One region of the Lysinibacillus sp. FSL K6-0232 genome, then DNA from elsewhere that is predicted to be linked to it. Evidence: riboswitches for the same ligand, from Rfam matches in the RefSeq annotation. Region 1 holds a riboswitch; each other region holds the start of a gene.
The links. A riboswitch is a leader RNA that binds a small molecule or an ion and turns the genes downstream of it on or off. The one in region 1 is predicted to bind S-adenosylmethionine.
Positions count from the first base shown of each region.

Region 2: another riboswitch for S-adenosylmethionine. It lies ahead of MHB42_RS07605 (YezD family protein); the one in region 1 lies ahead of MHB42_RS15270 (methionine ABC transporter ATP-binding protein).
Region 3: another riboswitch for S-adenosylmethionine. It lies ahead of metA (homoserine O-acetyltransferase MetA); the one in region 1 lies ahead of MHB42_RS15270 (methionine ABC transporter ATP-binding protein).
Region 4: another riboswitch for S-adenosylmethionine. It lies ahead of MHB42_RS02000 (O-acetylhomoserine aminocarboxypropyltransferase/cysteine synthase family protein); the one in region 1 lies ahead of MHB42_RS15270 (methionine ABC transporter ATP-binding protein).

Region 1 covers NZ_JBBOYW010000001.1:3,108,641-3,111,744, reverse strand. The annotation lists gene MHB42_RS15290 (arsenate reductase family protein) at 1-276, shown strand, start outside; gene gcvH (glycine cleavage system protein GcvH) at 358-738, shown strand; gene MHB42_RS15280 (hypothetical protein) at 831-1,172, shown strand; gene MHB42_RS15275 (thioredoxin family protein) at 1,190-1,501, shown strand; SAM riboswitch class I at 1,558-1,661, shown strand; gene MHB42_RS15270 (methionine ABC transporter ATP-binding protein) at 1,748-2,776, shown strand; gene MHB42_RS15265 (methionine ABC transporter permease) at 2,766-3,104, shown strand, end outside.
Region 2 covers NZ_JBBOYW010000001.1:1,585,796-1,588,899, forward strand. The annotation lists gene MHB42_RS07595 (LysR family transcriptional regulator) at 1-89, shown strand, start outside; gene MHB42_RS07600 (phosphopantothenoylcysteine decarboxylase domain-containing protein) at 159-839, shown strand; SAM riboswitch class I at 1,020-1,106, shown strand; gene MHB42_RS07605 (YezD family protein) at 1,166-1,321, shown strand; gene MHB42_RS07610 (flavin reductase family protein) at 1,411-1,896, opposite strand; gene MHB42_RS07615 (VOC family protein) at 2,012-2,797, shown strand; gene MHB42_RS07620 (amphi-Trp domain-containing protein) at 2,848-3,104, opposite strand, start outside.
Region 3 covers NZ_JBBOYW010000001.1:2,105,328-2,108,431, reverse strand. The annotation lists gene MHB42_RS10295 (TrmB family transcriptional regulator) at 8-790, shown strand; gene MHB42_RS10290 (nucleotide excision repair endonuclease) at 854-1,225, opposite strand; SAM riboswitch class I at 1,428-1,537, shown strand; gene metA (homoserine O-acetyltransferase MetA) at 1,636-2,571, shown strand; gene MHB42_RS10280 (GerAB/ArcD/ProY family transporter) at 2,604-3,104, opposite strand, start outside.
Region 4 covers NZ_JBBOYW010000001.1:413,008-416,111, reverse strand. The annotation lists gene MHB42_RS02000 (O-acetylhomoserine aminocarboxypropyltransferase/cysteine synthase family protein) at 259-1,560, opposite strand; SAM riboswitch class I at 1,677-1,790, opposite strand; gene MHB42_RS01995 (glycerol-3-phosphate acyltransferase) at 1,947-2,579, shown strand; gene MHB42_RS01990 (DASS family sodium-coupled anion symporter) at 2,959-3,104, shown strand, end outside.

The sequences.
Region 1 (3,104 bases):
TATCAAGAGGTGCATATTGTAGAGCAAACGCCAACAAAAGATGAGATCAAGGCATTTTGGCAGGCGAGTGGACTGCCTTTAAAGAAGTTTTTCAATACATCTGGCATGAAATATCGCGAGCTAGGATTAAAGGATAAGCTTGCTGAGATGACAGAGGAGGAGCAGCTTGAATTGCTTGCTTCTGATGGCATGTTAATCAAACGTCCAATTGTAACAGATGGAAAAAACGTTACTTTAGGGTTTAAAGAATCAGATTTTGAACAAGCTTGGAAATAACCGCATTTCTCCTTGTTTTTATAGGAGAAATATGGCACACTGAAAGTGAATCGATTACATATTTATGGAGGGGTTTTTGGCATGAGCACACCTAAAGATTTACGATATTCTGAAGAGCATGAATGGGTAAAAGTAGAAGACGGTAAAGTACGTATTGGTATTACACACTTTGCACAATCTGAGCTAGGAGATATCGTATTTGTTGAGCTTCCACAAGTTGGCGATGAAATCAAAACAGATGACCCATTCGGTAGCGTAGAATCAGTAAAAACAGTTTCTGAATTATATGCGCCAATCTCAGGCACTGTTGTTGAAGTGAATGCAGATTTAGAAGATAGCCCAGAATTCGTAAATGAATCACCATATGAAAAAGCATGGATGATCGTTGTAGAGCCTGCTGATGCATCAGAAGTTGACAAACTTATGACAGCAGAGCAATACGAAGAAATGATTGCAGAATAAGACAAGCTATAATCAAAAAACGTCGGCAACTACCGGCGTTTTTTATTATATAATAATTTATAAGTGGGGATGTCTAAACTGGAGGTGGCGTAATGTTCGAGGGAAAATGCTTGATAGTAGAAGGACGCTCAGATAAGCTTCAGATTGAGCCTATTTTAAATGAGAATGTTACAATACTATGTACAAATGGCACAATTGGTGTACATCAATTAGAGGAATTGCTTGATCCGTATGAGGGCTGCGAGCTTTTTACATTTTTCGATGCAGATACTTCAGGTGATAAGCTACGTGCATTAATGGACAGACATTATCCAGAGGCTGAGCATTTGCGTACAATGCCAACCTATAAGGAAGTGGAAACGACACCTAGAAAAGTGTTGGCGATGATTTTATTGCGTGCACATTTCTCCATCCATAATGAATATATTTTGTAAGTAAGGTTGCGTGAATAATGAAAGAATGGTCAACAGAGCAGTGGGAAGCGGCTATACAGTCGGGAGAGCAAGCTGCATTTTATTTATATACACCAATGTGTGGAACATGTGCAGTGGCATCGAAAATGATGACAATTGTTGAACAATTACTACCACAGCTGCAGTTAGGTAAAGCGAATATTAATTTTTTAGAGCATATTGCAAGTGAGCATCAAATTGAAAGTGTTCCTTGTTTGCTTGTCTGTGATGACGGAAAAGTGACAAATAAGATCTATGCATTTCAATCCGTACCATTTTTATATGAATTATTAAAAAAAGCAATTGACTGAACTTTGCTGGCATGGTAAAGTAACACATAGATTACGAAAACATTAAATATATCGAACTCTTATAAAGAGTGGCGGAGGGAAGTGCCCTATGAAGCCCGGCAACCATCACAGTGTGAAAAGGTGCCAAATCACTCAAAGATTCTTCTTTGAAAGATGAGAGAACGGTTAAACGTATAAATACGCTAACCCCTTCTGCTTGTCTGTGAGTGAAGGGGTTTTCTATATGAGAAAAGAGGAGTATTGGCGATGATCCAGCTTCATAATATTACAAAAAAATATAAAACAGCAAATGGCGAATTAACGGCAGTCAAAAACGTAGACCTCTCTATCGATAAAGGTGAAATTTTTGGCATTATCGGCTATAGTGGTGCTGGTAAAAGTACGATGATTCGTTTATTAAATGGACTAGAGAAACCGACATCAGGAACGGTTATAGTGAACGATCAAGAGTTCTCATCCATTAAAGGGCAAAAGCTTCGAGCTGCTCGACAAAAGGTAAGTATGATTTTCCAGCATTTTAATTTGCTATGGTCTAGAACCGTTGCAGAAAATATTGCTTTTCCATTAGAGATTGCAGGTGTTCCAAAGGCGCAACGTGAGGCACGTGTCAAAGAATTAATTGCACTTGTAGGATTGGAAGGGCGTGATAAAGCTTACCCATCACAGCTTTCTGGTGGACAGAAGCAACGTGTTGGCATAGCGCGTGCACTAGCCAATAATCCAGAGGTGCTATTATGTGATGAGGCAACATCTGCGCTTGATCCTGAAACGACAGATGCAATTCTAGATTTGCTTGTGGATATCAATGAACGCCTAGGTTTAACCATTGTGCTCATCACCCATGAGATGCATGTAATTCGTAAAATTTGTCATCGTGTGGCTGTAATGGAAGCGGGCGAAATTGTAGAGCGTGGCGAGGTATTACAAGTTTTCCAATCACCGCAAGCAGCTATTACGAAAAAATTTGTAGCGCAAATTACAGATACAAAGGAAACACAGGAAACAGTAGCACAAATCAAAGCCAATTATCCAACTGGACAACTTGTTAAACTGATTTTTGTAGGTGAAAAAACAGAGCAGCCTGTTATTTCGCATCTAGTTAAACAATTTGATGTGGAAGTTAGTATTGTTCATGGTAATATTTCGCAAACAAAAAATGGAGCATACGGTACATTAATTGTACAAATCGATGGCTCGGAGGCAAATGTAGCAGCAGCACTTGATTACTTAAATACAGTCGAAGTACAAACGGAGGTGATTGTAAATGCTAACTAATCTATTTCCGAACGTAGACTGGGAAAATATGTGGGAGGCTACATATGAAACACTATATATGACAGCCATCTCTACTGTTGTGACATTTGTTTTAGGGTTAGTGATTGGAATTGTGCTCTTTTTAACAAGTCCTAATCAGCTATGGGCTAATAAGATTGTGAACTTTTTAACAGGTTCACTTGTGAATATTTTCCGCTCTATTCCATTTATTGTGTTAATTATTTTATTAATTCCATTTACAAAGTTTTTACTTGGTACAATTCGTGGCGCCAATGCCGCATTGCCTGCATTAATTATTGGCGCAGCACCATTTTATGCCCGCATGGTT
Region 2 (3,104 bases), 1.5 Mb from region 1:
TTGCGATGAAACACCATGCCTCTCCTGTAACGAAGAAATTTGCGGAAATTTTAAGTGCTTGGTTAAAGGAGCAAAACAGCGTGCTGTAGCTCTTGAAGCATATCCTTGCATTACGCTAGAATAAAGGTTGTTAGATATTGTAGAAAATAGGTGAGTGTATGGGGACATTACAAGGGAAAACCGTACTCATTACAAGTGGGGGAACGCTTGAAAAATGGGATCGTGTACGGGGGCACACAAATTTATCGAAGGGAACAATGGGCTGTTATTTGGCAGAGGCAGCACTTGCAGCTGGTGCGCATGTTATCTATATGCATGGCTATTTTGCACAGCTACCAGTTAATCATAGCAAAATGCAAACGATTAAATTTGAGGGCATTGAGGACTTAGGCGATAAAATTCGATATGCTGTGCAGAAGCAGCAGGTGGATATTGTCATTATGGCAGCGGCTGGCTCTGATTGGGTCATTGATAAAGTATATGACCAATCAGGCAACTTAATGGAGGAGGCAGGGAAAATGCCTTCCGATGAGCCACCTATTATTCATTTTAAAAAAGCACCAAAAATATTAGGGCAAATAAAGGGCTGGCAACCAAATGTCACATTAGTAGGCTTTAAGCTGGAAGCAACAGATGATGAGGCATTTTTACTTGCGCGTGCAAGATTGCGTATGGACACAGCACAGGCACAATTTATGGTGGCAAATAGCTCTCAATCATTATATGGCGGAGATGAGCCTCATTGGATTGTACCAGCAGAGGGGCAGCCAATTAAGGTAATGGGCAAAGAACAAACAGCGCAAGCATTGATAGCATGCTTACAACAAGAAACTGTGTAGAGGGGATACTTCTGCACAGTTTTTTTATCGTTAGGTGGCGCTAAATGCGTAATTGCCTGCATACAATGCTAGAAGGAATCGAGATAAATAACACATTACAAAGTATTCGACTAGGTTTTCTAATATTTTATATTGACAATTGTATAGCACAATTATAGAATTATTTCCAAGTAAGCAGGGCTCTTATCAAGAGAGGCGGAGGGACTTGGCCCAATGAAGCCTCGGCAACTAATAGAATAGATGCCAATAGTATCTAAGAGATAAAGGGGCTATCCATCAATTGAACTCTTTTGTAACGGAATCAAGAAAAAGAAGGGGTGTATTATATGGCACAGTCGGTAAAAGTAGATGATAAGAAGTTAGAGGCTATCGCGAAGGCTATTCAAAATCTTGAATATGGTGAAGTGCATATTACGATTCAGGATGGTGTAATTGTGCAAATTAATAGGCTCGAAAAACAGAGATTTCCACAGAAGAAATAATGATCATTTCAGTCGAACGATGTCATAAGGCCACAACTAAGCATAAAGGATGTCCTATGCTTACAAGTGGCCCTTTTTTTGTGGAATGCTTAACGATAAAAGCTTTTTGGAATCTCACCAATATGACGGCGATGATACAGTAAAGGCTCTTTTGGTGAATTTGTAATATCTAGCACCTGCCCAATAAAAATAGTATGGTCGCCAGCATCAATCTGTTGATATGTTTTACATTGTAAAATGGCTGCTGTATCATGTAAAATCGGTAGGTCAAAGGAGGACATAGACCACTTTGCCTGAGCAAAACGATCTGGCACTTTGCTGGCAAATAATGTACATAAATGCTCCTGATCACTCGCTAAAATGTTGACCGCAAATGTTGGCGCTGCTGTAAAATAAGCATGGAGCTGAGATTTTTTATCGAGTGACCATAAAATAAGGAGCGGGTCAATCGAAACAGATGCAAAGGAGTTAACGGTTAAGCCAATCGGTTGTGTGTCATGGCATGTAGTAACAACCGTTACGCCTGTAGGGTAATTACCTAGTGCTAATTTAAAAGCAGTTACTTGATCTGTCATTCAAATCACCTCGTTATTATTGTCAATGAAGTTAAATAGCTATCATTGTCTTGCATAAATTTTAAACGAATCCGACATATAGGTAAAGGTAATCGGGAAAGAAAGGGGAATGACCATGACTTTATATTTCGATCATTTGGTTCAGCAAGTGGAATCACCAGAAAATATAAAGGTTTTCTTCAACAAACGAAATATCCATACAGTAAACGGTGGTCAGCATACGATGTGGGGGACTTATAATACATTAAGCTATTTTGGCTTAAGCTATATTGAGCAAATTGCGGTATATGATCGTGATTTATTTGAGCGGGCAGCATTAAACCCCTACACGCTACATTATACGTTTAAACAGGACGAGGAGCGCCAAGGGTTTTCACGAATTGCCTTGCGCACAACAAATATAGAGGCAGAGGGACAACGCTTGCGTGCATTAGGCTTTGATGTGTATGGACCTGAGGCTTGTAGTCGTACAAGACCAGACGGCTCTGTTGTAGAGTGGAAGCTGCTGCATTTTGGTAAGCCTGACCATGCCATTGATTTTCCGTTTTTCATTGAATGGGCGGAGGATGATAAGGAGCGCTTGTCACAATTGCAGGCAAGTGGTGCGCTTCATCCACAGCAAAGCATTACAATGGAGGCGGTGCTGTTTGCAGTAAAGGATGTACAGGCAACCGTTGAGCTTTGGCAGAAGGCATTGCAATTGCCAAAGCCTGAACAGCACGAGCAATATGTATCCTTACAGCTACCAAATATACGCTTGGATTTTTATGATGAGGCAGTTGCCACAGCTATAACCCTTACACCTTTAAAGCAAGGCCCATTTGGTGTGCAATTAAAAGACCCGTATCGCGTAAAAGAAACATTGGTTTGTCCAGGTGCTTTTTATTGGATTAATCGCTAGAAAAGCTACGGCAAGGGGAGTGTAGAATGTCCCTTGCCGTAGTTTTTCAATTATTCAATCGTCATTTTCTTTGGTGCTTGTGTGCCTGTGTACCAATCAAATTCAATTTCAAATGAATGCTTGTCGCCCTTTTTTGTATAGGAGTATTCGATTTTAAGTGGTTCTGTAGGGCTAACAATAGTTTGCTCTGTGCCTTGCACAAATGTAAATTCACCGTTTTCCTTTAGCTTTTGAGCAATTGCTTCAAGCATTGTTGCAAATTCGAGAACGCTTTGCCGTTCCTTATGCTTTAGAACAACCTCCGTCA
Region 3 (3,104 bases), 1.0 Mb from region 1:
GGATTTGATGGAGGAATTAATCGTCCAATTAAAGGAGCTAGGCTTTACCGAATATGAAGCAAAGGCTTATACAGCCCTTGTCCAGCATAGCCATGTAAATGCCTATCAGGTTAGTAAAAATTCAGGAATACCCCGTGCTAGAATTTATGATATTTTAACAAGCCTTGTTGACAAGGGGATTGTGCTTAAGGAGGAAACAGCCGAGCAAACGATATATGCTGCACTGCCTGTCGCAGTTTTTTTACAGCAAATGCAGCAGCGTTGGCAGGCTAATTTTACATCCATTGGTACAAAGTTAGCTAGGCTAGAAGCAAAAGAGCAGGAAGCGGAGCATAAAGTCGTTATGTTAAAGGGCAAGGAGGCGATTATCAACTATTGTCAATCGCTGCTCCAAAATGCTAAGCAGAAGGTGCTATTATCAATGTGGGAGGATATGTATGAGGCGTTAGATGAAGCGATTCAAGAGGCAGCACAGCGTGTGCCTATCCATGGCATTACCTTCTATGTGGAAAACCCGATTGCTACATTGGATCAGCATCGCATGACACGCTATACAAAAAAAACATCTACACCGCATTGGTTTATTATGTCAGTGGATGGACAGCAAATGATTTATGGGCATGTACCATCCAATCAGGAAATTGCCTTTATTACAACGGACCCTGTGCATATTTATTTGCTGGAGGATTATATTTGGCATGATGTGCTGGTCAATCGCTTAATCAAGCGCGATGACCAAGCATTGGAGGAATGGATTACTAAAGAGCGACAAGCCTTTTTCCTCAACTAAAGCTCTAGCATATAAGCCAAGAAAAAAAGTGAAATCCCTTATTGCAAGAGATTTCACCTTTTCTTAGTAAAATACTTTGTCTACATTGTATTTGGAGCGGAAGACATTGATGGCATATGTTTCGTAAATTTCACGTTCCATTGGGTCTTCTATTTCATATACTTCAATTTTAAAAATTTCATCACGATGATTTTTCATTGGCGATACATTGTCTTCAAAGTGCTTTTTAATACGTTGGCGAATTTTGCGAGCTTTCCCGACAAATAATAGCTCATTTTTTTCATTATAAAATAAGAAAATGCCGCCTTTTTCGCGTGTGATTTTATGGAAGTCAATAAATCCATGGTAAGGTGTAATCGGCACATCACCAGGCTTTACATCTTGCTCACGCTGACGAATGACTACATCTGGTTTTGGAAATTCAATTTTAATCAAGTTTTTCACGTTCCTCTCTATCCCTAAAGCTATATGATAACATAATTACGGTATGCTTACCATAAAATTTCATCTAGAAAAAGTGATATACACAGCCTAGTATGGGGCAATAAAATAGGGAACATACAAATGAATCACAAAATATTCTATGAATTATTGCTATTCCTACTAGTTCATGCTACAATTCGATATAGTTAAATAAATCTTATCAAGAGAAGCTGAGGGATTTGGCCCGATGACGCTTCAGCAACCTCTAACAATTTGTTAGAAAGGTGCTAATTCCAGCAAAGGTACTCCTTTGAGAGATAAGAGTGGACGTGAAAAAATCCTTCTCATTCTATCTCGTATGGAATGAGGGGGATTTTTTAATTTGAAGCAGGCTTTACTGAAAAGAGAGAGGGGAATGCAAGATGCCAATTAATATTCCGAAAAACTTACCAGCTGGAGAACATTTACGTGAGGAAAAAATCTTCGTGATGGAAGAGGACCGCGCACGAACACAGCAAATTCGTCCGTTAAGTATATTAATTTTAAATTTAATGCCTGAAAAGGAAAAAACAGAGCTACAATTATTACGTTTACTAGGGAATACGCCGCTACAGGTTAATATTACCTTTTTAAATACAGCTACACATAAATCGAAAAATGTGAGTAAATCACATTTACAGCTATTTTACACAACGTTCTCACAAATTCGCCATCGCCGTTATGATGGCATGATTATTACAGGAGCGCCAGTCGAGAAAATGGAATTTGAGGATGTAAACTATTGGCAAGAAATAAAGGACATTATGGATTGGTCCAAAACGAATGTTACATCTGTTCTTCATATTTGTTGGGGGGCACAGGCGGCACTCTATCATCATTATGGTATTGGGAAATTTGAGCTTCCTGCTAAATGCTCGGGGGTTTATTCCCATGTTATTACTGATTTAACGGTTGATTTAGTGCGTGGCTTTAGCGATTTATTTACAGCACCGCATTCACGCCATACTTCTGTATCCATTGACGAGGTACGCAATCATCCTGATTTACGCTTGTTATCCTATTCGGAGGAGGCAGGTGTCTTTATCGTCCAATCGAAGGATAATAAAAATATTATGATTACAGGTCATTTAGAGTACGATGCGACAACATTGGCGGATGAATATCATCGCGATATAGCGAAGGGGCTTGATACGGCAGTGCCTGTCAACTATTTCCCAAATGATGACCCAGCACAAGCACCGATTAATACATGGCGTGCTCATACGCATTTATTGTTTTCAAACTGGCTGAACTACTATGTTTACCAAGAAACACCGTACGAATGGGACTTTGTGGATGAAATTGAATTCCATATTTAAGCCATTTAAAAAGTCTAATTTCCACGCAGAAATTAGACTTCTTCTTTTTTTTGTAACTTCGACTTGCGTATGACAGCGACAATAAGCATTATAATAGGTAGTAAAATCATTACAATAAATGATAAAATGGGCCAAATTTCATTATTGTAGTTATTGGAATGAACAATACTTGGATGAAGAATTTGCGATAGACCAATGACTATCAGGCCCATTGGCAAAATGAGTGGTCGATGATCCTTAATGTTCAACACTTGCGCAAGCCCGACAACACTTGTATAGAAGTACATAAATGAGCGAATATAAAGGGAGATAATCCACATAACAGCTATCAATACCTCAATACGTTCTAAAAAATAACCAATGGATATTCTTTGGGCAAGTGCATAGCTAGGGAAGGTTCGAGCGGTTGTACTATCTGGCCCTAAGACAAGTATGGACAGTGTAACCATTGTTGTTAATACAATGCCACCAATTATTGTACCAATATAAAAGCCCTTCTGCACAGAATGTTGGACATTGACTGTCAGGGGATA
Region 4 (3,104 bases), 2.7 Mb from region 1:
CTGGTTAGACAGCACTTTTAACTGTTTACCCTTTAAAAAGTTAGTGTCGCTCATTTATATTATTTCCTAGTATATAGCATGGTTTTATTTAAGTCAATAATACAAATAAAAATACTAGGTTTTATTTTCGAGAAAGTTCTGACAATTTACCAAATGAGGTAAATAGCTGATGCAGCAACGTTTTACGCATTACCAAATGAGGCACTTCAAATGAGAAAATACGTAAACGCTACAACATTGCTCTTTATCTTCTCTAGCTTAAGCTTCTATTGTTTGCTCAGCTGATGTTGCTTGTGCAATTGCCTGTTCTAAATCAGCAATAATATCTTCCACTGCCTCTAAGCCGATAGATAAGCGAATGAGCGATTCGGCTACGCCAGCTTGGACCAATTCCTCTGCTGATAATTGCTGATGTGTCGTGGATGCTGGGTGTATAATTAACGATTTAGCATCTCCTACATTCGCTACATGTGAGAATAGCTTTACACTATCAATAAGCTTTCTTCCTGCTTCACGTCCACCTTTAATGCCAAAGGTAAGCACTGAACCGAAGCCATTTCTTAAATATTTCTTCGCCAAATGATGTGTAGGGAAATCCTCAAGACCATTGTAATTTACATATTCCACAGATGGGTGGTTTTGTAAATATTCAGCCACTGCCAATGCATTTTCATTATGTTTAGGTATACGCAAATGAAGCGTTTCTAAACCTTGTAGGAAATTAAAAGCAGCGTCAGGGCTCAATGTTGGACCAAAGTCGCGTAATAATTGTACACGTAGCTTTGTAGCAAAAGCAGTGGATGCTGTATCAATGCCATAACGTAGTCCATGATAGGAAGCATCAGGCTCCGTAAAGCCAGGGAACCGTCCACTCGTCCAGTCAAACTTACCAGCATCTACTACAACACCACCTAAAGTTGTACCATGACCACCAATCCATTTTGTTGCTGAATGAACAACAATATCTGCCCCAAAGTCAATTGGTGTAGAGCCATAAGGAGAAGCAAATGTGCTATCTATAATTAATGGCAAGCTGTTGTCATGAGCAATTTTAGCAACCGCTTCAATATCTAAAACCTTTAAGCTTGGATTACCATAGACTTCAGCAAAAACAGCCTTCGTTTTATCAGTAATCGCTGCATGGAAATTTTCTGGGTTTGTTTCATCTACAAAAATTGTTTTAATACCGTAGTTTGGTAATGTATTTGCGAATAAATTATAAGTACCACCATATAAAGAACTAGCTGCTACTATTTCATCACCAGCTCCTGCTAGGTTTAAAATGGAGAAGGCAATCGCTGCTGCACCAGATGAAAGTGCTACTGCCGCTGTCCCACCCTCCAATAAAGCTACACGCTTTTCAAAAACATCTACAGTAGGGTTTGTAATACGTGTGTAAATATTCCCCGCTTCCTCTAAGGCAAAAAGACGTTGCGCATGAGCAGTGTCTTTAAAAACAAAAGCTGTTGAACGATAGATAGGAACTGTACGGGTGCCTGTCACAGGGTCTGGCTCTTGACCACCATGTAACAATAATGTTTCTGGTTTAAAATCTGTCATTGTATACCTCCAAATGGTTATTTTTTTACGATGGTACCGGAGATGAGGAGGATTTTCTGTAGAAAACAAAAAACCCTCTTCAGCTAAGAAGAGGGTTGCAGTTGCAAGTTTTCCTCCCCTTATCTGCCAGATTCAAGCATGAATCTGCAGGAATTAGCACCGTAGTAAGTTCGTCACTCACTGGTTGCTGGGCATCATAGGGCCTGTCCCTCCGCCGCTCTTGATAAGAGTATGTGATTCAATTTCCATCGTTGTTACACAGTATAAACATAGAGTTTTTTTCTGTCAACCTATAAATTTTATTTTTTCCGAAACTTCTGTTTGCTTTTTTTCGTAATATGAACACATACATTATTTTTAGAAATCAATTCGAAAGGAGTATTTTTATGGTAAAAGCCGTGATTACTGTTCTTATTGTCGGCTATCTTATTGGCTGCATTCATGGTTCGAAGGTGGCGCAAATTTTATCGGGGGTTGACCTAAAAAAAGCTGGTCATGGCAATGCTGGAGCCTCCAATGCCACACTTTCTCTTGGCTGGAAATACGGTGTTTTAGTCGCTCTCATTGATATTGGCAAAGGAGTTATTGCCATTATTGGTGCACACCTATATTTTGGGGATGCTACATTTTTGACAGAAGAGCAAATATGGCTGCTGACATACCTGATAGCTGCAGGTGTTATTTTAGGTCATAACTTCCCGTTTTATATGGGCTTTAATGGCGGTAAAGGGACTGCCTCTATTATTGGTATTTTGCTTGCTGTGAATTGGAAAATTGGTTTATTTGCACTTATACTTTTTGTTATTTTATCGTTTGCTACAAACTATTTAATTGTTGGTGTACTTGAGTTTTATCTTGTCTTTTGTACAGCCACATATTTATGGATTCCCGGAATCGGCCCAACTGTTATCGCACTATTGCTTTTTGTCATCGCTATGATTTTACATATTGAAAATATTAAACGATTAGTGAAAGGCACAGAGCCTAAAGTCACCTCAGCATTTAAGAAAAAGAAATAGTATTATTATAGAAATTTAACAAACTATTACGATTGCATTTATTTGAAACGGGTACAATATTAACAATGGAGGCATTGGCAATTTCAGCCTCCTGTCTTCACTAACAATGTGCTGCGTAATCATAAAAGCATGCTCAGCATTTTTCCACAAAAATATTTATCGGAATTATAATATCCCCTATACACTGGCATTGAATTACTTACATAGTTATTTTGTCTTTTGTATGACCGTATATTTTCTCTTTATTATCTGCTTAATGCTCTAAAAAGTAATTATTTTACATACTGATTATTCTATAATAAAATGGACAGTTTTCTATCTTAATAAAGTATTGTCCTAACCGATGTTATGAATAATAGTGTAGAAAGGATGAGAAAATATGTCAGCACTGAAACAAGAAGCTACAAAACGTAATTTAAAGCCTCTCTGGATTGCGCTAGCCTTTGCCCTACTAATTATTATTACATTTTTGCCGAATAATGGTGAGCTACCTGTAGCAGGACAGCGCTCTCTAGCCATCCTAGC